DNA from 3 places in the Lonsdalea populi genome. Region 1 is predicted to be linked to each of the others. Evidence: predicted binding sites of a transcription regulator. Region 1 holds the regulator's gene; each other region holds the start of a gene.
The links. Region 1 encodes CRP, which controls carbon source genes, mostly activating them, when cyclic AMP is high. Its sites were predicted from a motif close to ATGTGANNNNNNTCACAT; they were not measured.

Region 1 (7,242 bases):
GCGGCGGTCAGTAGCCCCATGAACAGGTTGAAGATCCGCCAGGCTCGTCGGCTGCGCAGCATTTTACCGATCATCGTGCCGAACCCCAGCCAGACAATCCCAGCGATCAAATTCACGCTGAACATGGCGATGCTGATGGCGATGACTGAACCCACGTATTCCCCGCGGGAGAGGCTAAAACCGGCTACGGCACCCAGCGCCATCAGCCAGGCTTTCGGGTTCAAAAATTGCAGCAGTGCGCCCTGATAAAGAGGCATCGGTCGCGGCGGCGCCGTTTGCGTGTCGAGCTTCTCATAGCGCGCGCTGGCGATTTTGAACGCCAGCCACAGCAGATAGGCGCTACCCAAAATTTTGAGCGCGAGATGAAGCGAAGGATAGAGTAGAATCAGGCTTCCCAATCCCAGCGCAGCCAGCAGCAGTACACTTTGCATCCCGATCATGATGCCGACCATCAGCGGCATGGAGCGGAGAAAACCAAAATTAGCAGCGGAAGCGGTGAGTAGCATATTATTGGGGCCTGGGGTAATCGCTGCAACCCACAGGAAGCCAAGCATGGAAAGGAATAGATTGAAGTGCGCCATGTAATTGAAAAGGCCTTCTAACAAACGAAATTTGCAGTTGTTCAACCTAGCAGCGTGATGTCGCCGGTACAAGCTTTTGACTATGAATATTCATCCCACGACTAGCCAGATGTTTCGTCCCCTGGCCAGTATGTACAACCCCCATTTGCAAACCTTGCTTCCCCGTCTGTTACGGCGACGCGCACTGCTCAAGCCACTCTGGCAGACGCTTGAACTGCCGGACGGCGATTTTCTCGATCTGGCCTGGAGCGAAGATCCCATGCTGGCCCGCGATAAACCGCGGGTGGTTTTGTTCCACGGACTGGAAGGCAGTTTCTACAGTCCCTATGCGCACGGTCTTGTGGCGGCCTGCCATCAACGGGGCTGGCTGGCCGTCGTCATGCATTTTCGCGGCTGCGGCGGCACGCCCAACCGCACGCCCCAGATGTACCACTCCGGAGAGACCGAGGATGCCCGCTATTTTTTGCGCTGGCTGAAGTCGACTTACGGCGATGCGCCTACCGCGGCCATCGGCGTCTCGCTGGGCGGCAACATGCTGGCCTGCCTGCTCGGTCAGCAGACGGAAGAGCCGTTGCTTGACGCAGCGGCCGTCGTGTCCGCGCCGCTGATGCTGGAGCCTTGCTGCCGCCATATCGAAAAAGGCTTCTCACGCTTTTATCAGCACTATCTATTGCGGCTGTTGAAACGTAATGCTATCCGCAAACTGGCGGCCTATCCGGATACGCTACCGGTTCACCTGCATCAACTGAGAAAAATTCGGGGACTGAGGGAGTTCGATAACATGATTACCGCTCGTATTCATGGTTTTACCGACGCCAATGACTATTATGCGCGCAGCAGCGCCCTGCCCCTGCTGCCGAACGTCCGCACGCCGCTGTTGATCGTCCACGCCAAGGACGATCCGTTCATGACGAAGGACGTCATCCCTGCGCTCACGTCGTTACCGCCTAATATTGAGTATCAGTTGACGAAACACGGCGGACATGTCGGTTTCGTGGGCGGCTCATTATTAAAACCGAAACTGTGGCTGGAGCAGCGCATTCCCGACTGGCTCACCCCACATCTGGAGCGATGAGGTGATTATTCCCTGGCAAGAACTCGCGGCGGATACGCTGGAGAATCTGATTGAGTCTTTCGTCCTGCGCGAAGGCACCGACTACGGCCAGCATGAGCGCACGCTGGAACAAAAGGTGGCGGACGTCCGCCGCCAGCTGGAAAGCGGCGAGGTGGTGCTAGTCTGGTCCGAACTGCATGAAACGGTTAACCTCATGCCGCGCACCCAGATCAAAACCGGGCACGATTTGTAACGGCATTGCCGCTGCCCGTTGATGCAAAAATGGCGTGGCGCATCGGCGCAAACAGGGTAACAATGAAGGTCGAATTCCCGGCGTTCCCCGCTGGGTTTTACCGTCTATTGTGGAGTGGCAGCACTATGTCGCATCAACACCCTATCATTGCCGTGACCGGATCAAGCGGCGCCGGCACGACCACTACCAGCCTGGCGTTCCGAAAAATTTTTCAGCAGCTGAAAATCCGCGCCGCAGAACTTGAAGGCGACAGCTTTCACCGCTACACCCGTCCGGAAATGGACATGGCCATCCGCAAAGCGCGAGATCTGGGCCGCCACATCAGTTATTTCGGCCCGGAGGCGAACGATTTCACCCTACTGGAACAGGCATTCGCCGACTATGGCAGCCAGGGGACCGGTCAGAACCGCAAATATCTGCATACCTACGACGAAGCCATTCCCTACAACCAGGTGCCCGGCACATTTACGCCCTGGGAAGCCATGCCTGATCCGACGGATGTGTTGTTCTATGAGGGCTTGCACGGCGGCGTCGTCACCGAGCAGCACAACGTAGCTCGCCATGTCGACCTGCTGGTCGGCGTCGTGCCTATCGTGAACCTCGAGTGGATCCAGAAGCTGTACCGCGACGTTAACGAACGCGGGCACTCGCGTGATGCGGTCATGGACTCCGTCGTCCGCTCGATGGAAGACTACATCACCTATATCACACCGCAGTTTTCCCGCACCCATATCAACTTCCAGCGGGTGCCGACCGTCGATACGTCCAACCCCTTCGCTGCGAAAGCGATCCCGTCGTTGGACGAAAGTTTGGTGGTCATTCATTTCCAGCGCCTGGAGAATATCGACTTTCCCTATCTGCTCACCATGCTGCAAGGGTCGTATATTTCTCATATCAATACGCTGGTGGTGCCCGGAGGCAAAATGGGACTGGCGATGGAATTGATCATGACGCCGCTGGTGCAGCGGCTTCTGGAAGGCAAGACGATAAAGTAAGAGCCTAAGGATCCGGCCTGGGCAGGCCGTATACGGCTCAGTCGAGGGTTATCACCTCGTGGCTATGAGTGATATTGACCGCCGCTCCCAGCATTAGCGCCACCGAGCAGTATTTGTCTGCCGACAGGGACACCGCACGCGATACGGCCTGTTCGGTCAACTCCTTACCGGTCACGATGAAATGCAGGTTGATGGCAGTGAACAGGCGGGGCGCTTCCTGTCTGCGCTCGGAGGTCAGGCGCACCTCGCAATCCGCCACATCGTGACGTCCTTTTTGCAGAATAGACACGACGTCGATAGCGCTGCATCCCCCCGCCGACATCAATACCACTTCCATCGGACTCGGCGCTTTGTCGCCCGCATTACCATCCATAATAATCTGGTGGCCGGAGGCGGATTCGCCGATAAACGTTAACCCCTCAACCCATTTTACCCGCGCTTGCATAGTCTTTCACTCCCACTCAACTTTTTTTGAAATTTTATCGCGCTTATGCAGAAAATGCCTGTGTATCAAGGCGTAATTATGCTGAAGCGAGACAACACAAGACAGTACTCCCAACCTGTGTTACAAACAGAGGCAGCATCCGGTGCGTTCTGCGCAATGCTGAAAACAGCAGTTTGCAGAGTCACCTGACAGAAAGGCTTCAGTCAATTTCCTGACATATTTCCGCCCAACGGAATTTGAATTATAACTAGAGTTATCATGCCTTACAGGGAACTCTGAGCCCTGTGATTTACGTAGTGAATTACAACAGAGGATAACAGCGAATGGTTCTTGGCAAACCGCAAACAGACCCGACTCTTGAATGGTTCCTTTCTCATTGTCATATCCACAAGTACCCCTCAAAGAGTACGCTGATTCACCAAGGTGAAAAAGCAGAAACGCTTTACTACATCGTAAAGGGTTCCGTTGCCGTATTGATAAAAGATGAAGAAGGAAAAGAGATGATCCTTTCCTATCTGAATCAAGGGGATTTCATTGGTGAGCTAGGCTTGTTCGAAGAGGATCAGGAACGCAGCGCATGGGTGCGAGCCAAGAGCGCCTGCGAAGTTGCCGAGATTTCCTATAAAAAATTCCGCCAGCTGATTCAGGTCAATCCCGATATTCTGATGCGTTTGTCATCCCAGATCGCTCGTCGCCTTCAGGTCACCTCACAGAAAGTGGGCAACCTGGCGTTTCTTGACGTTACCGGCCGCATTGCACAAACGCTGCTAAACCTCGCCAAACAGCCTGACGCCATGACGCACCCGGACGGGATGCAGATTAAAATCACCCGTCAGGAAATCGGTCAGATCGTGGGCTGCTCTCGCGAAACCGTGGGTCGAATTCTGAAGATGCTGGAAGATCAGGAGCTGATTTCAGCGCACGGTAAAACCATCGTGGTCTTCGGTACGCGTTAATCTCAACCACTCGACTCGTGAACAGCGCGCAACGCGCTGTTCACTCTTCGTCTAAAAATGCTATTGGCCGTTTACCACCTGTGCGACCGCTTTCGCAAACAGCGCCATCCCCTCATCAATATCGTCCAGTTCAATCACCAGCGACGGCACAAACCGAATGACGTCCGGTCCAGCAACCAGGATCATGACGCCTTGCTCGGCCGCGGCCGTCAGGAAATCACGCGCCCGTCCATGCCATTGGGGTTTCAGCTGAGCGCCTAATAAGAGGCCCATACCGCGAATGCCGTCAAAAATGTCAAACTGTTCATTAATGGCTTCAAGCGCGGAAATAAAGCGATCGTGCCTGGCGGAGACGCCTGACAGCACTGCGGGTGTATTGATCACATCCAGCGCCGCTTCCGCCACCGCACAGGCCAGAGGATTGCCGCCGTAAGTGGTGCCATGAGTACCGACCTTCATGACAGAAGCGACGTCTTCGGTGGTCAGCATCGCGCTGATGGGGAATCCGCCGCCCAGCGCTTTGGCGGTGGTCAGAATGTCAGGCGTCACGCCATAGTGCATATAGGTAAACAGTTCGCCGGTACGCCCCATGCCACACTGCACTTCATCAAACACCAGCAGCGCCTGATTGTGATCGCACAGCTCCCGCACGCCTCCGATAAACGCCTGCGTGGCTGGCAGCACGCCGCCTTCGCCCTGCACCGGCTCCAACACCACGGCGCAAGTGTGATCGTCGATCACCGCCTTCACCGCATCCAGATCGTTGAACGGCACATGAATGATATCGGCGGGCTTCGGCCCGAATCCATCGGCGTACTTCGGCTGACCGCCTACCGACACGGTAAACAATGTGCGGCCATGAAAGGCCTGATGGAAGGCGATAATCTTAGTTTTATAGGGGCTGAAGCGTTCGATGGCGTAATGACGCGCCAGTTTGAAGGCCGCTTCGTTGGCTTCCGCGCCAGAGTTGGCGAAAAACACGCGTTCGGCGAACGTTGCGGCAATCAGCTTGCTCGCCAGTCGCAACGCCGGCTCGTTGGTGAAAACGTTGCTGGTATGCCACAGCGTTTCGCCCTGCGTTTTAAGGGCATTCACCAGCGCAGGATGGCAATGACCCAACGCTGTAACGGCAATACCTCCGGAAAAATCGATATATTCCTTACCCTGCTGGTCCCATATCCGGCTACCTTTCCCCTTTACCGGTACAAACTGGGCCGGCGCATAAACAGGAAGGATTACCTTATCGTATGTATCGCGCGTCACCGCGGTTTTATCTGTTGCCATCTGCTGCCCCGCTTTTACGATTTCATGTCTCAGTGAGAATATAGTCATCAAATATGCATAAAAAATCAGATTCAGGCAATCAATAACCCATCTGGAAAGCAAATCAGCGGCGGACTCATTTTCTGTGCAGAAAATTGCGCAACAACTGGTGTCCCTGCTGGCTCAGAATACTTTCCGGATGGAACTGTACTCCCTCCAGCGGTAGGCTGCGATGGCGTATCCCCATGATTTCATCCATTTTACCTGCGCTATTTTCTGTCCAGGCGGTGATTTCAAAGCAGTCTGGTAAAGAAGCACTTTCAATAATTAAAGAGTGATAGCGCGTCACCGTCAGCGGCTGCGCCAACCCGGTGAAAACGCCGACGTCACGATGGCGGATAGGCGAGGTCTTCCCGTGCATGACTTCGCGCGCGCGCACAACCTGAGCGCCGAAGGCCTGCCCCAACGCCTGATGCCCCAGACAGACGCCCAGAATCGGCAACTGTCCGGCAAAATGACAAATGGCTTGCAGCGAGATGCCCGCCTCGTTCGGCGTACAAGGACCCGGCGATATCACCAGATGCTGCGGCGACAGGCGCTCAATCGCGTCGAGACTCAGCCCATCATTACGCTTGACCACCACCTCCTCGCCCAGCTCGCAAAAATACTGGTACAGGTTGTAGGTAAAGGAGTCGTAGTTATCTATGATCAGTAACATTCATCACTCTGAAACTGGCTGGCGATTACCGGGAGAATGCCCTGCTATCGCGCAGAAAGAGGCTTTGAGACGGGACAGGGCAGTCAGGCATTCTCCCGACGAGCTATGCCGGGAGCACGCTGTACACAGTCTCGACGAACAACGCCTGAACTGACTACCTAATTATTTGATAATCTTGGCGGACTGGATAACGATCGGCTGGATGGGCACGTTCTGGTAAGGCCCGACGTTCTCGGTCTGCACCTGAGAAATTTTATCCGCCACATCCATGCCCTTCACAACTTTCCCGAAAACGGCATAGCCGAAATCGCGCTGACCGTGATCCAAAAAGGCGTTATCCGCCACGTTGAGGAAGAACTGGCTGGTCGCACTGTCTTTCTCGCTGGTACGCGCCATCGATATGGTGCCGCGCAGATTACGCAATCCGTTGTCAGCTTCATTTTTGATCGGCGGGTTGGTCGCCTTCTGTTTAAGGTCGCTGGTGAATCCCCCCCCCTGAGCCATGAATCCAGGGATGACGCGGTGGAAAATAGTGCCGTTATAGAAACCGCTATCGACATAACTCACAAAATTTTTCACTGACTCTGGCGCTTTTTGATCGTCCAGCGCCAATTCGATATTGCCGGCCGACGTGGTAAGCAACACATGCGTTGACGCGGTTGCAGCAAATGCTGGCGAGAGCGCAGACAAGGTAAATACGGTCGCTATCGTTGCCAATATACGTTTTGACATGAAGAATTCCTTTTAGGGGCCAACTACAGAAATCGTATCGATTGTAAATAGCCGTCTGCCTGCGCGCTACCGATTTACCTTTTTTTACGCAGGATTGAAAAAACGCGCCGACCGCTGTACGGCGGCTGATAAAACGCTGTTTACGGCGGCAACATGAGAATCGCTGACCTGAAACAAAAAAGACGAGCCGTCGGGCTCGTCTTCGAATCTCGTGGATATCGGCCTAGCGGGCGTTCTACGGCTTA
Region 2 (7,242 bases), 120 kb from region 1:
AAGTTGGACAACGACCCCTGCAACGCCAAACCGACGGCCAAACCGGCGGCACCCAACACGGCGATGATCGATGCCGTCTGTACGCCGATGCGGCTCAACGCGGCAATCAAGGTAAATGCAATCACGCCGTAGCGCGCGATGGCGGAGAGGAAATCCGCTACCGTGGCATCAATATTACGTGCGCGCATCAGGCGGTTCAGCGTGCTTGATACGACCCGAGCGACAATCAATCCTGCGATCAGAATGACCAATGAGGAAACAATATTAACCGCGTACTCCAGCAGCACATGCTGATTGTTGGTCAACCAGGTCTGCGCGCGGCTGACGCTTTCTGTTACACCTAAATCTTCCATTAACTCACTCCTGTTTGAGACTCACTAAACTGACTTACACAAACCAAAATCTACCGTCGTTTGTATGAAACGGAAGTAAAAATAAGGCTCCCGAAGGAGCCTTAATTGCAGCCATTTAAAATGTATTTATTACAGAACGTCGATTGCGTTCAGTTCTTTAAAGGCTTGTTCCAGACGAGCGATCATGGTGCTCTGCGCAGCACGCAGCCATGCACGCGGATCATAGTATTTCTTGTTCGGCTTGTCCGCGCCTTCCGGGTTACCCAGCTGTGCCTGCAGGTAGCCTTCGTTTTTCTTGTAGTATTGCAGAATACCTTCCCAGGTAGCCCACTGGGTGTCGGTATCGATGTTCATTTTGATAACACCGTAGCCAACCGCTTCTTCGATTTCTGCAGCAGTAGAACCAGAACCGCCGTGGAACACGAAGTTCAGGCTATTGTGCGGCAGGTTGTATTTTTCAGAAACGAAGTCCTGAGAGTTGCGCAGAATTTTCGGTGTCAGCTGTACGTTACCCGGCTTGTAAACGCCATGTACGTTACCGAAGGAAGCAGCGATGGTAAAACGCGGGCTGATCGCATTCAGTTTTTCATACGCGTAAGCCACGTCTTCCGGCTGAGTGTACAGCGCGGAGTTGTCCAGATGGCTGTTATCTACGCCATCTTCTTCACCGCCGGTGCAACCCAGTTCGATTTCCAGCGTCATACCCAGTTTCGCCATGCGAGTCAGATACTTGCTGCAGATTTCGATGTTTTCTTCCAGAGACTCTTCAGACAGGTCGATCATGTGAGAAGAGAACAGCGGTTTGCCATGAGCTGCGAAGAATTTTTCGCCCGCATCCAACAGTCCGTCCAGCCACGGCAGCAGTTTCTTGGCACAGTGGTCAGTGTGCAGGATAACTGGAACACCGTAGTATTCGGCCATCTGATGAACGTGGTGCGCGCCAGAGATAGCACCCTGGATAGCCGCCTGCTGCGGAACGTCGGATTTCAGGCCTTTACCTGCGATAAAGCCGGCGCCGCCGTTGGAGAACTGCACAATGACAGGTGCGCGAACTTTTGCAGCAGTTTCCAGCACGGCGTTAATTGAGTCGGTACCGACACAGTTAACGGCGGGCAGGGCAAATTTGTTTTCTTTTGCGATTGCAAAAACTTTCTGTACGTCATCACCAGTGATGACGCCAGGTTTTACGAAATCGAAGATTTTAGACATGTTACGTGTCCTGTTTCGTTGGCCGTGGGGGTTAGAGATAGCAGCGGTTGCCTCCACCTCAGCATAGAGACAACCACAAACGGGAGAAATCTCTCCCGTCGTTCATCATTACTGCTTAGCGCGTTCTTCCAGCATCACTACGGCCGGCAGTTTTTTACCTTCAACGAACTCAAGGAAGGCGCCGCCGCCAGTAGAGATGTAAGAGATTTTATCTTCAATACCGAACAGGTCGATAGCCGCCAGAGTATCGCCGCCGCCCGCGATGGAGAACGCGTCGCTGTCGGCAATCGCCTGTGCGATCACTTCGGTGCCTTTACGGAAGTTCGGGAATTCGAACACACCAACCGGACCGTTCCACAGGATAGTCTTGGCATTTTTCAGAATTTCAGCCAGGCGTTCTGCAGATACGTCGCCCAGATCCAGAACCTGTTCGTCGTCTTTAATTTCAGAGACGGATTTCATCGTGCAGCTGGCGGTTTCAGAGAACTCGGTCGCTACGCGCACGTCGCTCGGTACCGGAATATCACAAGTTTCCAGCAGTTTTTTCGCTTCCGGGATCAGGTCCGCTTCATACAGGGATTTACCCACGTTGTGGCCCTGAGCCGCGATGAAGGTGTTGGCGATGCCGCCGCCGACGATCAGCTGGTCAGCGATTTTGGACAGAGAGTCCAGAACGGTCAGTTTGGTGGAGACTTTAGAACCGCCGACGATAGCAACCATCGGACGAGCCGGTTTGCCCAGGGCTTTACCCAGCGCTTCCAGTTCAGCGGACAGCAGCGGACCTGCGCAGGCGATCGGCGCGAATTTACCTACGCCGTGAGTCGAAGCCTGAGCGCGATGAGCCGTACCAAAGGCGTCCATGACGAACACGTCGCACAGCGCGGCGTATTTTTTCGCCAGCACTTCGTCGTCTTTCTTCTCGCCTTTGTTGAAGCGGACGTTTTCCAGAACAACCAGTTCGCCTTCCGCGATATCAACGCCTTCTAGGTAGTCTTTCGCCAGACGAACGGGTGAAGACAATTTGTCTTTCAGGTAGTTAACAACCGGCAGCAGAGAAAATTCTTCGTTGTATTCGCCTTCAGTAGGACGACCCAGGTGAGAAGTCACCATCACGCGGGCACCTTGCTTCAGCGCTGTTTCGATTGTCGGCAGAGATGCGCGGATACGCGCATCGGACGTCACTTTGCCGGCTTTAACCGGTACATTCAGATCCGCACGGATCAGCACACGTTTGCCAGCCAGATCCAGATCGGTCATCTTAATTACAGCCATGGTGAATCCTCTTGGTTGATTCTCTTAAAGTTGCTTGAGCGAGGCGTCGGCAGAACCGCCGCCGCGTACTAGAATCCGCAGGCCGCCATTGCCCGAGTGGTATCCAACATTCGGTTGGCGAAGCCCCATTCGTTATCGCACCAGACCAGTGTTTTTATCAGATGATGTCCACTGACCCGGGTTTGTGTTCCGTCCACGATCGCGCTGTGCGGATCGTGATTAAAATCGGCTGAAACTAACGGTAATTCTGTGTAGTCAACTATACCACGAAATGCCCCTCGCGCTGAGCTTTGCAGTAGGCCGTTGATTTCACAAACGTTTACTTTACTTCTCACGCTAACGCTTAGATCGATCGCCGTGACGTTCGTGGTGGGCACCCGCACGGAAATCGCTTCGAAACGATCCTGGAACTTCGGGAAAAAACGCGTAATTCCCGCAGCCAGTTTGGTATCCACCGGAATGATTGACTGGCTGGCCGCACGCGTGCGACGTAAATCATGGTGATAGGCGTCAATCACCGGTTGATCGTTCATGGAGGCATGAATGGTGGTGACCGTACCGCTTTCAATGCCAAACGCGTCATCGAGCAGTTTTATCACGGGAATAATACAGTTGGTGGTGCAGGATGCATTCGACACCAGACGGTGCTCGGACCGTAAATCATCCTGGTTGACGCCGTACACCACGGTGGCGTCCAGATCCGGCGTGCCGGGATGCGAAAACAGCACCTTGCGGGCGCCTGCGGCCAGATGCGCTTCACCGTCGGCCCGGCTGCCGTAAACGCCGCTGCAATCCAGCACAATGTCCACGCCCAGTTCTCTCCAGGGCAGGTTTTGCAACTGCGGCTCGTGCAGCAGGCGAATGACGTCATCCCCCACGTACAGCTGGTCGCATTTCTGACCGACATCCCACGAAAAACGTCCATGGCTGCTGTCGTACTTAAGCAGGTGGGCGATCCCTTCGGCATTCGCCAGCTCATTGATCGCGACGACGGAGATTTCGGCGCGCCGTCCGGACTCATAGAGAGCCCGCAGTATGCTGCGTCCTATCCGACCAAAACCGTTTATCGCAATACGGATCGTCATGAAATTCCCTGTGTAATGATAAAACCGCTGGTCCTATAGAATAATCAGTACATCGTCAGGAATAAACCATTGGTTATACCTTGCGTTTTCTTCGTCATCGACCCGTAAAACCCGGCTGATTCAGCGGAATTGAGTGACTGCTCCGATGACTGAAACGCTTCAGCTAGCATAAACGAATTCATTGTCAAAAGGAATCGTCCCCACAGGCCGGTGCCAGAAGAGTGACGTATGTCAAAAAAATGAATACAACTACTTGCCGCCACGCAAAAGCAGGGATCGCAGATAAAAAAAGGCCAGGAATAGTCCCGGCCTTGTTAGTCAAACGCGGCGCTTATTTCAGCAAGGCTTTCGCTTTAGCGACCACGTTTTCGGTCGTGAAGCCAAACTCTTTGAACAGCAGCTCGGCTGGCGCAGACTCGCCGAAGGTGGTCATGCCGACAATCGCTCCGTTCAGGCCCACATACTTGTACCAGTAGTCGGCAATACCGGCTTCCACCGCCACGCGCGCGCTCACGGCGGCAGGCAATACGGATTCACGGTACGCGCCATCCTGCTTATCGAACGCGTCAGTAGAAGGCATGGAAACCACGCGCGCCTTCACGCCGTCGTTCGTCAGTTGCTGCCAGGCCGCCACGGCCAGCTCCACTTCAGAACCGGTCGCGATCAGGATCAGGTCGGGCTGACCGTCGCTGTCTTTCAGTACGTAAGCGCCTTTGGCGATATTCGCCAGTTGCTCAGCGGTGCGTTCCTGCTGCGCCAGGTTCTGACGAGACAGGATCAGCGCGGTAGGACCGTCTTGACGTTCAATTGCATATTTCCATGCCACAGCGGTCTCAACCTGATCGGCCGGACGCCAGGTGCTCAGGTTCGGCGTCACGCGCAGACTGGCCAGTTGTTCAACAGGCTGGTGAGTCGGGCCATCTTCACCCAGACCGATGGAATCATGGGTATAAACGTAGATGCTGCGCAGTTTCATCAGCGCCGCCATACGGACCGCGTTGCGAGCGTACTCCACGAACATCAGGAAGGTGGCGGTGTAAGGAATGAAACCGCCGTGCAGGCCGATCCCGTTGGCGATAGCGGTCATGCCGAACTCTCGCACGCCGTAGTGGATGTAGTTGCCCGCCGGATCTTCATTCAGCGGCTTGGAGCCAGACCACATGGTCAGGTTGCTTGGCGCCAAATCCGCTGAGCCGCCCAGGAATTCAGGCAGCAGTTTACCGTAGCTCTCCAGCGCATTCTGCGAAGCCTTACGGCTGGCGATGCTGGCTGGGTTGGCCTGCAGCTCTTCAACATACTTAGCGGAATCCGTCTGCCAGTTTGCCGGCAGTTCGCCGTCGACCCGACGACGGAATTCAGCGGCCAAATCCGGATAGGCGCTGGCGTATGCGTCGAACGCCTTGTTCCAGTCAGCCTCTTTGCGCTGTCCCGCATCGCGGGCATCCCACTCGGCGTAGATTTCTGCCGGGATTTCGAACGGACCGTAGCTCCAGCCGATGTTTTGACGGGTCGCGGCCACTTCGGCATCGCCCAGCGCCGCGCCGTGCACTTCATGCGTGCCCTGCTTGTTCGGTGAACCGAAGCCGATGACCGTTTTGCACATCAGCAGAGAGGGTTTGTCGGTCACCAACTGCGCTTGGCCAATAGCACGTTTGATCGCATCCGCATCGTGACCGTCGATACCGCGGATCACATGCCAGCCGTAGGCTTCGAAGCGCGCAGCCGTATCGTCGGTAAACCAACCGGTGATATGACCGTCGATGGAAATGCCGTTGTCATCGTAGAACGCCGTCAGTTTGCCGAGTTTCAGCGTCCCCGCCAGTGAACAGACCTCATGCGAGATCCCTTCCATCATGCAGCCATCGCCCAGGAACGTATAAGTGTGGTGATCGACGATGTTATGCCCGGGACGGTTGAACTGCGCCGCCAGCGTGCGCTCGGCGATAGCCATACCGACCGCATTCGCGATCCCCTGTCCCAGCGGACCCGTGGTCGTTTCGACGCCCGGCGTATAGCCGACTTCCGGGTGACCCGGCGTTTTCGAGTGCAGTTGACGGAAGTTCTTCAGCTCTTCCAGCGGCAGATCGTAGCCGGTCAGGTGCAGCAGGCTGTAAATCAGCATAGAGGCGTGGCCGTTGGACAGCACGAAGCGGTCGCGGTTGGCCCAGTGCGGGTTAGCAGGGTTATGATTGAGGTAGTCACGCCACAGGACTTCGGCGATATCGGCCATACCCATCGGTGCGCCCGGATGGCCAGATTTGGCCTTCTGCACACCATCCATGCTCAACGCACGGATAGCATTGGCAAGTTCTTTACGAGAGGACATGCTTTACTCCAGATCGGATTGAACAAGTGTCTTGCCGAACACACGATATATAAATCAAAACGTTAGCCCGAAAAGACCAAGAAGAGATAGTTTTAAATGTACATGAAATCCCGATTGAATGCACTGCTAACCGTATGTGCCGAGCGCCCTTGGAACGGGGGATTCACGCCGTCGCAGCCCCGCCGAAATTCGCCATTGCCCACCCATTAGGGATGCAGCGTACTATTTCCTGACAAATGTAATGTTATGCATTTATTCCTATTAATACCCTGTGCATTCCCTTACATTATCCCCGTTTTTGTTACGTCTTTAGTCAAGACGCGTAGTTTTACTTACAATCCTAGGGAGAAAAAGGATGAAATTACGAGTTTCACTATTAGCTATCGTCATGGCTACGTCATTGAGCGGCTGTAAGAGCATGGACGCAGCACAAATGCTGCAGTCCGGCACCCAGGCTTTCAAAGCCGCCTCTCTGAGTGATTCAGACGTTAAAACGCTGAGCGCGCAGTCTTGCCAGGAAATGGACAAAGAGGCGAGCATCGCCCCCGCCAACAGCAAGTACACCAAACGCCTGAACAAAATCGCCAACTCACTCGGTCACGATATCAACGGTACTCCGGCTAACTACAAAGTTTACCTGGCGAAAGACGTCAACGCCTGGGCGATGGCTAACGGCTGCCTCCGCGTATACAGCGGCCTGATGGACATGATGACCGATAATGAAGTCGAAGGCGTACTGGGCCACGAAATGGGCCACGTCGCGCTGGGCCATAGCCGTAAAGCCATGCAGGTCGCTTATGCGGCAGAAGCCGCACGTTCCGCTGCCGCGTCCGTGGGCGGCGTCGCCGCTACGCTGTCCAAGTCTCAGTTGGCCGATCTGGGCGAAGCGCTGGTCAACGCGCAGTTCTCACAGGCTCAGGAATCCCAGGCCGATGACTACTCCTTCGATCTGCTGACAAAACGTGGCGTCAACCGCGAAGGTCTGGCGACCAGCTTC
Region 3 (7,242 bases), 600 kb from region 1:
CGAGCAGCGGGTCGGCCGGGCAACTGCTGCGTCTGATCAGCTTTGATGCGTTGCTGCGCAAATTGCAGTTCGATTTCAGCGATACCTTTCACAAAGGCTTCTACTTCGACAGCATCCGCAGCTCGGCCTGGATTAAGTCCGGCGTACTGCATACGGATAATCTGCTGGTCGATGGGCTGGAGGCGGACATCGCCATGAGCGGCGATATCGATCTGGTGAAGCGGCAGATCAACATGGAAGCCACGGTTGCGCCGGAGCTTTCCGGTACGGTCGGGGTGGCGGCGGCCTTTGTGGTCAATCCCGTCGTCGGCGCGGCGGTATTCGCCGCCAGCAAAGTGCTGGCGCCGCTGTGGAATAAATTTTCCCTGATTCGTTACCATATTTCCGGTAGTGTGGATCAACCGGAGATTCAGGAAGTTCTGCGCGAAAAGCACAAAGCCCGCGTGGCGACATCCGGCCAGTAAGGGCGGCATGTTTATCTGATTACCTTGACATAAAGAGTGACATCCTATGAGTCTGACGTTAGTCAGTGAGCAATTACTCACAGCCAACAAGCTGAGCCTGAACGATTTGAACACGACTCTGGAGACGCTGAACGAGCGTCGTCTGGACTACGCCGATCTCTATTTCCAATCCAGCTACCATGAGTCCTGGATATTGGAAGACCGCATCATCAAAGACGGTTCCTACCACATCGATCAGGGCGTGGGGATCCGGGCCGTCAGCGGCGAAAAAACCGGTTTCGCCTACGCCGACCAAATTACGTTAAATGCGCTGCAACAGAGTGCGCAGGCAGCCCGCAGCATCGTGAGAGAGCAGGGCAACGGACGTGTACATGCGTTGGGCGAGTCGGCGCATCGCGCGCTGTATCCGAGCCAAAACCCGTTGGATAGCCTGACTCGGGAAGAGAAAATCGCCCTGCTGCAGCGCGTGGATGCGACGGCCCGTGCGGAAGACGCCCGCGTGCAGGAAGTCAGCGCCAGTCTGACCGGCGTGTATGAGCTGGTGCTGGTGGCGGCAACCGATGGAACCCTGGCGGCGGACATTCGCCCGCTGGTGCGTCTGTCCGTCAGCGTGCTGGTGGAACAGGACGGTAAGCGTGAGCGCGGCTCAAGCGGCGGCGGCGCGCGTACCGGTTACGACTACTTTTGGCAGTGGGTGGACGGCGAAGCGCGGGCGGAAGCCTGGGCGAAAGAAGCCGTTCGTATGGCGCTGATCAATCTCTCTGCGGTTGCGGCGCCTGCGGGTTCAATGCCTGTCGTGCTGGGCGCCGGTTGGCCGGGCGTGCTGCTGCACGAAGCGGTTGGTCACGGTCTGGAAGGCGACTTCAACCGTCGCGGGACATCCGTGTTCAGCGGTCAGGTGGGCAATCTGGTGGCGTCTGAACTGTGTACCGTGGTGGACGACGGAACGATGGAAGGCCGCCGCGGCTCTCTGGCAATGGACGATGAAGGCGTACCGGGACAGTACAACGTGCTGATCGAGAACGGCGTGTTGAAAGGTTATATGCAGGATAAGCTCAACGCCCGCCTGATGGGCGTTGCGCCGACCGGCAACGGCCGCCGCGAGTCCTATGCGCACCTGCCTATGCCGCGCATGACCAACACTTATATGCTGGACGGTAAGTCGACGCCGGAAGAGATTATCGCCAGCGTCGACTACGGCCTGTATGCGCCGAACTTCGGCGGGGGTCAGGTGGATATTACCTCCGGCAAGTTCGTGTTCTCCACGTCGGAAGCCTATCTGATCGAAAAAGGCCGCATCACCAAGCCTGTCAAAGGCGCGACGCTGATTGGCTCCGGCATCGAAGCCATGCAGCAGATTTCTATGGTGGGCAACGATCTGTCGCTGGATATGGGCGTCGGCGTTTGCGGTAAAGAAGGCCAGAGTCTGCCGGTTGGCGTCGGTCAGCCAACGCTGAAACTGGACAGCCTGACGGTGGGCGGCACGGCTTAATCGTCCTTCGCCTCCGCCGCCGTCGCGTGCTATCAGGGCGCCGACGGCGGCGGATTCTCCTGGCGATACCCTTGATAGGTCAGCGCCACCTTTTTGAAGTACTCCGTTAGATAATTGATGCACACCTGCACTTTCAGCGGCAGATGGTCCTTGCGCGTGTATAAGGCATAGACCGGACGCGGATCGGAATGGTAGCGGGCGAACAGAATTTCCACCTCGCCGCGTTTAATCTCCTCAAAAACCCACATAAGCGGCACATGTGAAATGCCCGCGCCGTGCTTAAGCCAGCGGATCAGCGTCTGGGAATCATTGGTGACAAAACGCCCCTGCGGCTTCAGCCGCGTCGTTAATCCTTCGGGCGAGATCAGCTCGAATTCGCTGTCGGGCCGCACGCTGTATTCCAACCAGGAAAAATTGTCGATGTCGGACAGTTTCTCCGGCGCGCCGTTCTGCGTCAGGTAGCTTTTAGCGGCGCATACCACCATCGGCATCGATCCCAGACGGGTGGAAAACAGGCTTGAATCCTGCAACGATCCCACGCGAATAACGATATCCAGCCCGTCGGCGATCAGGTCCGGCGCGGGGATGCCGCTGACCAAATTGACGGACAGCCCCGGATACTCCTTCAGCATTTCCGCCGTCATCGTTGCCAGTACGTTCTGAGCCATGGTGGAGGTGCTGCCGATACGCAGCGTGCCGATCGGCGTGTTGGTAAACGCGTAGAGCTGATCGTGAACTTCATGCGCTTCGATCAGCATGCGACGGCAGCCGTGGTAATAGATTTTCCCGGCTTCGGTCAGTCCGATGCTGCGCGTACTGCGGTTCAGCAGCTTCACCTGCAACGCATTTTCCAGCTTGGTCACCGTTTGGCTGACGGCGGAGACGCTCATTTTCAACTGCCGGGCGGCGGAGGTAAATGATCCGAACTCCACCACTTTGGCGAACACGGTCATGCTTTTTAGTCGTTCCATTGTTAAGCCTGGATTAAAAGTGATTTAGATCACGCTGGGTAGATAAGGTCATAATAAACATCCATAATAAGGCGTGTCTAAATAGGAAACACGGTGTTCTCCTCGCTGCGTTTCTGCCTTTGTTACCTCAACGAATGAAAAAGTCTGCGTTTCATCATACCGACCATTCGTTACGTGTGTTCTTCATTATTGATATCAGTCTTGCTGTGTCTTCCCCTCCGCTGTCCGTCGATGACGGCCAGCGGAGGTTTTTTTTGGTTATTCGCTATGCTGCTTACAGGGTGTACTGCGCATCAGAGTGAGAGAGATAAGAAAAAGATGAATTCGCTTCCGGTCATGGTCCTGTTCGGCCTGTCGTTCCCTCCGGTATTTTTTGTCCTGCTGGTATCGCTGGCGCTATTTTATCTGTGTCTCCGTCTGCTGCAGCCTACCGGGATCTACGATGTCGTTTGGCATCCCGCATTGTTCAACACCGCGCTGTTCTGCTGCCTGTTTTATCTGCTGTTCCGTTTCGGTCTTTGAGGTCGTTGTGAATACATCCGCTCTGGCAATTTATTTGAAAAAATTCGCACGTATCGCGATTACGCTGGCGCTGGCCTTGTTGGCTCTGGTGGCGATCGTGCGCGTATGGGCTTTCTACACCGAGTCGCCCTGGACCCGTGACGCGCGATTCACCGCCGATATCGTCGCTATCGCGCCCGATGTCAGCGGGCTGCTGACCGCCGTCAACGTCCATGACAACCAACTGGTGAAGAAGGGCGATATCCTGTTTGAAGTCGACAGGCCTCGCTATCAGCAAGCGCTGGCCGAAGCGCAGGCGAACGTCGAATACTATCGATCGCTGGTCGTCGAGAAAAAACGGGAAGCTGGCCGCCGTCTGAAACTCGGGACGCAGGCGCTGTCGCGTGAGGAAATCGAACAGTACGGCAATACGCTGGAAACCACGCAGCATCAGCTGGCGCAGGCGCAGGCCTCCCTGGAGTTGGCCCGGCTCGACCTGGATCGTACCGTCGTTCGCGCTCCGTCGGAGGGGGGGGTGACCAACCTCAATCTGCAGGTTGGTGAATTCATTACCCGCGGCGCGACTGTGGTCGCGCTGGTGAAAAAAGATTCCTATTACCTGTGGGCGTATATGGAGGAAACCAAACTGGGTGGCGTCCGTCCCGGCTTGCGGGTGGAGATCACGCCGCTCGGCAGTAACCGAATTTTGTACGGAACGGTGGATAGCGTGGCGGCGGCGGTTACCAACAGCAACATCACCACCGATAGCACCGGTTTGGCGACGGTCGACTCCAATCTGGAGTGGGTCCGGTTGGCGCAGCGGGTGCCGGTGAAGATTCGTTTGGACCGGCAAATGGATAATCTCTACCCGGCGGGCACCACCGCGACGGTCGTGGTCACAGGAGAAAATACGGCGCATACGAAATCAATGTCGCCGATGTTGAAACTGATGCACCGGCTGCGCGAGTTCGGGTAAGGCATCGCCATGTTCAATTTCCCTGGATTCATCCGGCTGCGGTTTGCCTTTAAGCTGAGTTTTGCGATCCTGCTATCGCTTATGCTCGGATTCTATATGCAGCTGGAAACCCCGCGCTGGGCGGTGCTGACCGCCGCGCTCGTGGCCGCCGGGCCCGCCTTCGCCGCCGGCGGGGAGCCGTTTTCGGGTGCTATTCGCTATCGCGGGCTGCTGCGTGTTCTAGGAACGTTTATCGGCTGTATCGGGGCGCTGATCATCATTGTCCACACCGCGCGCGCGCCGGTTGTGATGCTGATGCTGAGCTGTCTGTGGGCGGGCGCCTGCGTGTGGATCTCATCGTTGGTCCGGGTGGAAAACTCCTACGCCTTTGGGCTGGCGGGCTATACCGCGCTGATTATCGTCGTCACCATCGAGAGCTCGCCGCTGTTGGCGCCGCAGCTCGCGGTCGAACGCTGTAGTGAGATCGTGCTGGGCATCGTGTGCGCCGTGCTGGCCGACCTGTTGTTTTCTCCCCGCTCCATCAAGCAGGATATCGACCGCACGACGAAAGCGCTGCTGCTGGATCAGTTTCAACTGCTGCAACGCTGCGTGTCCGGAGTCTCGAAGGCGGAGTTGGATACGACCTGGCACGCGCTGGTGCGTAAAACCCAGGCGCTGAACGGCATGCGCAGCCAGCTTCGCATCGAGTCATCCCGCTGGCAGAACAGCAATCTTCGTCTGAAAAGCATGGTGACGCAGTCATGGCTCATGATCACTCAGGCCTGCGAAGCCTATCTGATCTTCCAGGAGCGCGAGGCGCCGCTCAAAGACCGTCTGTCCAGGCTGCTGGAACAGCCCGTGACCACCCCGGAGGAAGGGCGTCAGCGCTTACGCCAGCTGCGTTACCTGGCCGCCGTCAATAGCGCCGATCTCCCCGCTCCCCTGGTCGGCTGGGTGGCAACGGCGACGCGATACCATCTCCTGATGCTGGGGGTGCAGACCAATGGCCGCATCAATCGCATTGAGGCGGATGCCCTGGCGACGGATGTGGCGGTTAAGGCGACGTCCGCGGAGACGCATCACGCGATGATCAACGGGTTGCGCACCTGGGTGGCCACTACGCTGGGATGTCTATTTTGGCTAACGACGGGCTGGAATTCCGGCAGCGTTTGTATGGTGATGATCGCCGTCGTCACCTCGCTGGCGATGCGCTTGCCCAATCCGCTTATGATGGCGAAGGATTTTCTGGTCGGGACGCTGTTCGCGCTGCCGCTTGGAGCATTTATGTTCATGCTGGTGCTGCCTTCCACGCAACAGAGTCAATTGCTGCTGTGCCTGAGCCTGGGTCTGATGGCGTTTATCATCGGCATTGAGGTGCAGAAACGCCGATTGGGATCGTTGGCGGCCTTAGTGAGCACCATCAACATCATCGTGCTTGATAATCCCATGACCTTCGATCTCGCGCAGTTTCTGGACAGCGCTATCGGGCAAATTATCGGCTGCTTCCTGGCTTATCTCGTTATTCTGCTGATTCGGGACAACTCCCTGGCCTGGACGGGACGGACGCTGATGAACCGCTTTGTCTTCGGTGCGGTATCGGCGTTGAACACGGGCCAGAAGCGACGGCAGGACAACTACTTGCCCGCGCTTTATCAATATCTCTTTCTGCTGCTAAGCCGCTTTCCGGGCGATATCGCCAAATATCGGCTGGCGCTGTCGCTGATCATCGCGCATCAGGGGCTGCGTCAGTTGGATATCCCCATTAGCGAAACGCTGGCGGCTCACCACCGGCATCTGCGGGCGACGGCGGGCCGGGTAATCAAAGCGAAGCAGGATACGGCGCGCAGCCGCTATTTTACGCAGTTGCTGGAAGAAATGGACGCATATCAGCAGGCTCTGCTGGACCACCGGGTGGCGGAAAAAACCCTTGCCTCGGTCAGCCGTCTTATCGCCCTCCTGCGGCGAAACCAGCATGCGTTTACCGGCTAACGACGCCGCAAAAGCCCCTTCGTACCGTCCCGTCCGGCAGGCTATCTCTGTGTAAGCGGACGGTGTAACATCTCTCTTCAACTTATTTTTGACTTATTCCACCGCGACACGCGCGGCCGACGCACAGGTAACGACGCATGATGACTTTGCACCTCTGGTTGGTTTACACCGGCGTGATTGTGGCGCTGATCGCCATTCCCGGCCCGTCGGCCCTCATCAGCATGACTCATGGTCTGCGCTATGGACAAAGACGTGCGCTCTCCACTATCGCGGGCGGGGCTTGTGCCTCGCTGTTGCTGATGACCGGCTCTGCTCTTGGACTGGGGGCGGTTCTCGCGGCGTCGACGACGGCGTTTATGCTGTTGAAGGGGGTGGGCGCGGCGTATCTGATCTGGCTGGGTATTTCGGCGTGGCGAGCCAAAACCGGCCCGGTGACGGAAGCAGAAAGCATCGCGCTGCCGGTCGATAAACCCGGCGTATTCACGCTGTTCAGGCGTGGTTTCACGGTGGGCATCAGCAATCCGAAAGATCTGCTGTTCTTCGCTGCGTTGTTTCCCAACTTCATCGACACCAGCGCGCCGCACGTCGGTCAGTTTGCGCTGCTGGCGTTGACCTGGACGGTGTTGGACTGCAGCATCATGTTCTGTTACGCCTGCATGGGAAAACGCGTGTCTTCCCTGTTCGCGCACCCGAAACGCCTGCGGTTGTTCAACCGCGCGTCCGGTTCGCTGTTTATTTTTGCGGGTACCGCGCTGGCGGCATCAGCCAGGTAGCGATAAGGCTGACCGGCGGCAAAGAGTACGTCAACTGCCGGTCATGGCTTCACGCTTCGGCTTCGGCCAGTTCGCGTAGATATTGATACAGCTGGCG

Region 2: the regulator CRP is predicted to act here: its motif matches at 4,139-4,156, upstream of epd (erythrose-4-phosphate dehydrogenase).
Region 3: the regulator CRP is predicted to act here: its motif matches at 2,945-2,962, upstream of aaeR (HTH-type transcriptional activator AaeR).

What each region holds. Positions count from the first base shown of each region.
Region 1 is NZ_CP065534.1:288,704-295,945, reverse strand. It holds gene I6N93_RS01350 (LysE family translocator) at 1-581, opposite strand, end outside; gene I6N93_RS01345 (hydrolase) at 691-1,656, shown strand; gene I6N93_RS01340 (YheU family protein) at 1,658-1,888, shown strand; gene I6N93_RS01335 (phosphoribulokinase) at 2,014-2,883, shown strand; gene I6N93_RS01330 (OsmC family protein) at 2,921-3,328, opposite strand; gene crp (cAMP-activated global transcriptional regulator CRP) at 3,652-4,284, shown strand; gene argD (bifunctional acetylornithine/succinyldiaminopimelate transaminase) at 4,345-5,568, opposite strand; gene I6N93_RS01315 (aminodeoxychorismate synthase component II) at 5,684-6,265, opposite strand; gene ppiA (peptidylprolyl isomerase A) at 6,428-6,997, opposite strand; gene trpS (tryptophan--tRNA ligase) at 7,240-7,242, opposite strand, start outside.
Region 2 is NZ_CP065534.1:407,152-414,393, reverse strand. It holds gene mscS (small-conductance mechanosensitive channel MscS) at 1-353, opposite strand, end outside; gene fbaA (class II fructose-bisphosphate aldolase) at 483-1,562, opposite strand; gene pgk (phosphoglycerate kinase) at 1,671-2,834, opposite strand; gene epd (erythrose-4-phosphate dehydrogenase) at 2,903-3,919, opposite strand; gene tkt (transketolase) at 4,251-6,245, opposite strand; gene loiP (metalloprotease LoiP) at 6,601-7,242, shown strand, end outside.
Region 3 is NZ_CP065534.1:3,546,770-3,554,011, reverse strand. It holds gene yhdP (AsmA2 domain-containing protein YhdP) at 1-464, shown strand, start outside; gene tldD (metalloprotease TldD) at 511-1,956, shown strand; gene aaeR (HTH-type transcriptional activator AaeR) at 1,989-2,927, opposite strand; gene aaeX (p-hydroxybenzoic acid efflux pump operon protein AaeX) at 3,246-3,449, shown strand; gene aaeA (p-hydroxybenzoic acid efflux pump subunit AaeA) at 3,457-4,404, shown strand; gene aaeB (p-hydroxybenzoic acid efflux pump subunit AaeB) at 4,414-6,372, shown strand; gene I6N93_RS15720 (LysE family translocator) at 6,513-7,145, shown strand; gene yjgA (ribosome biogenesis factor YjgA) at 7,195-7,242, opposite strand, start outside.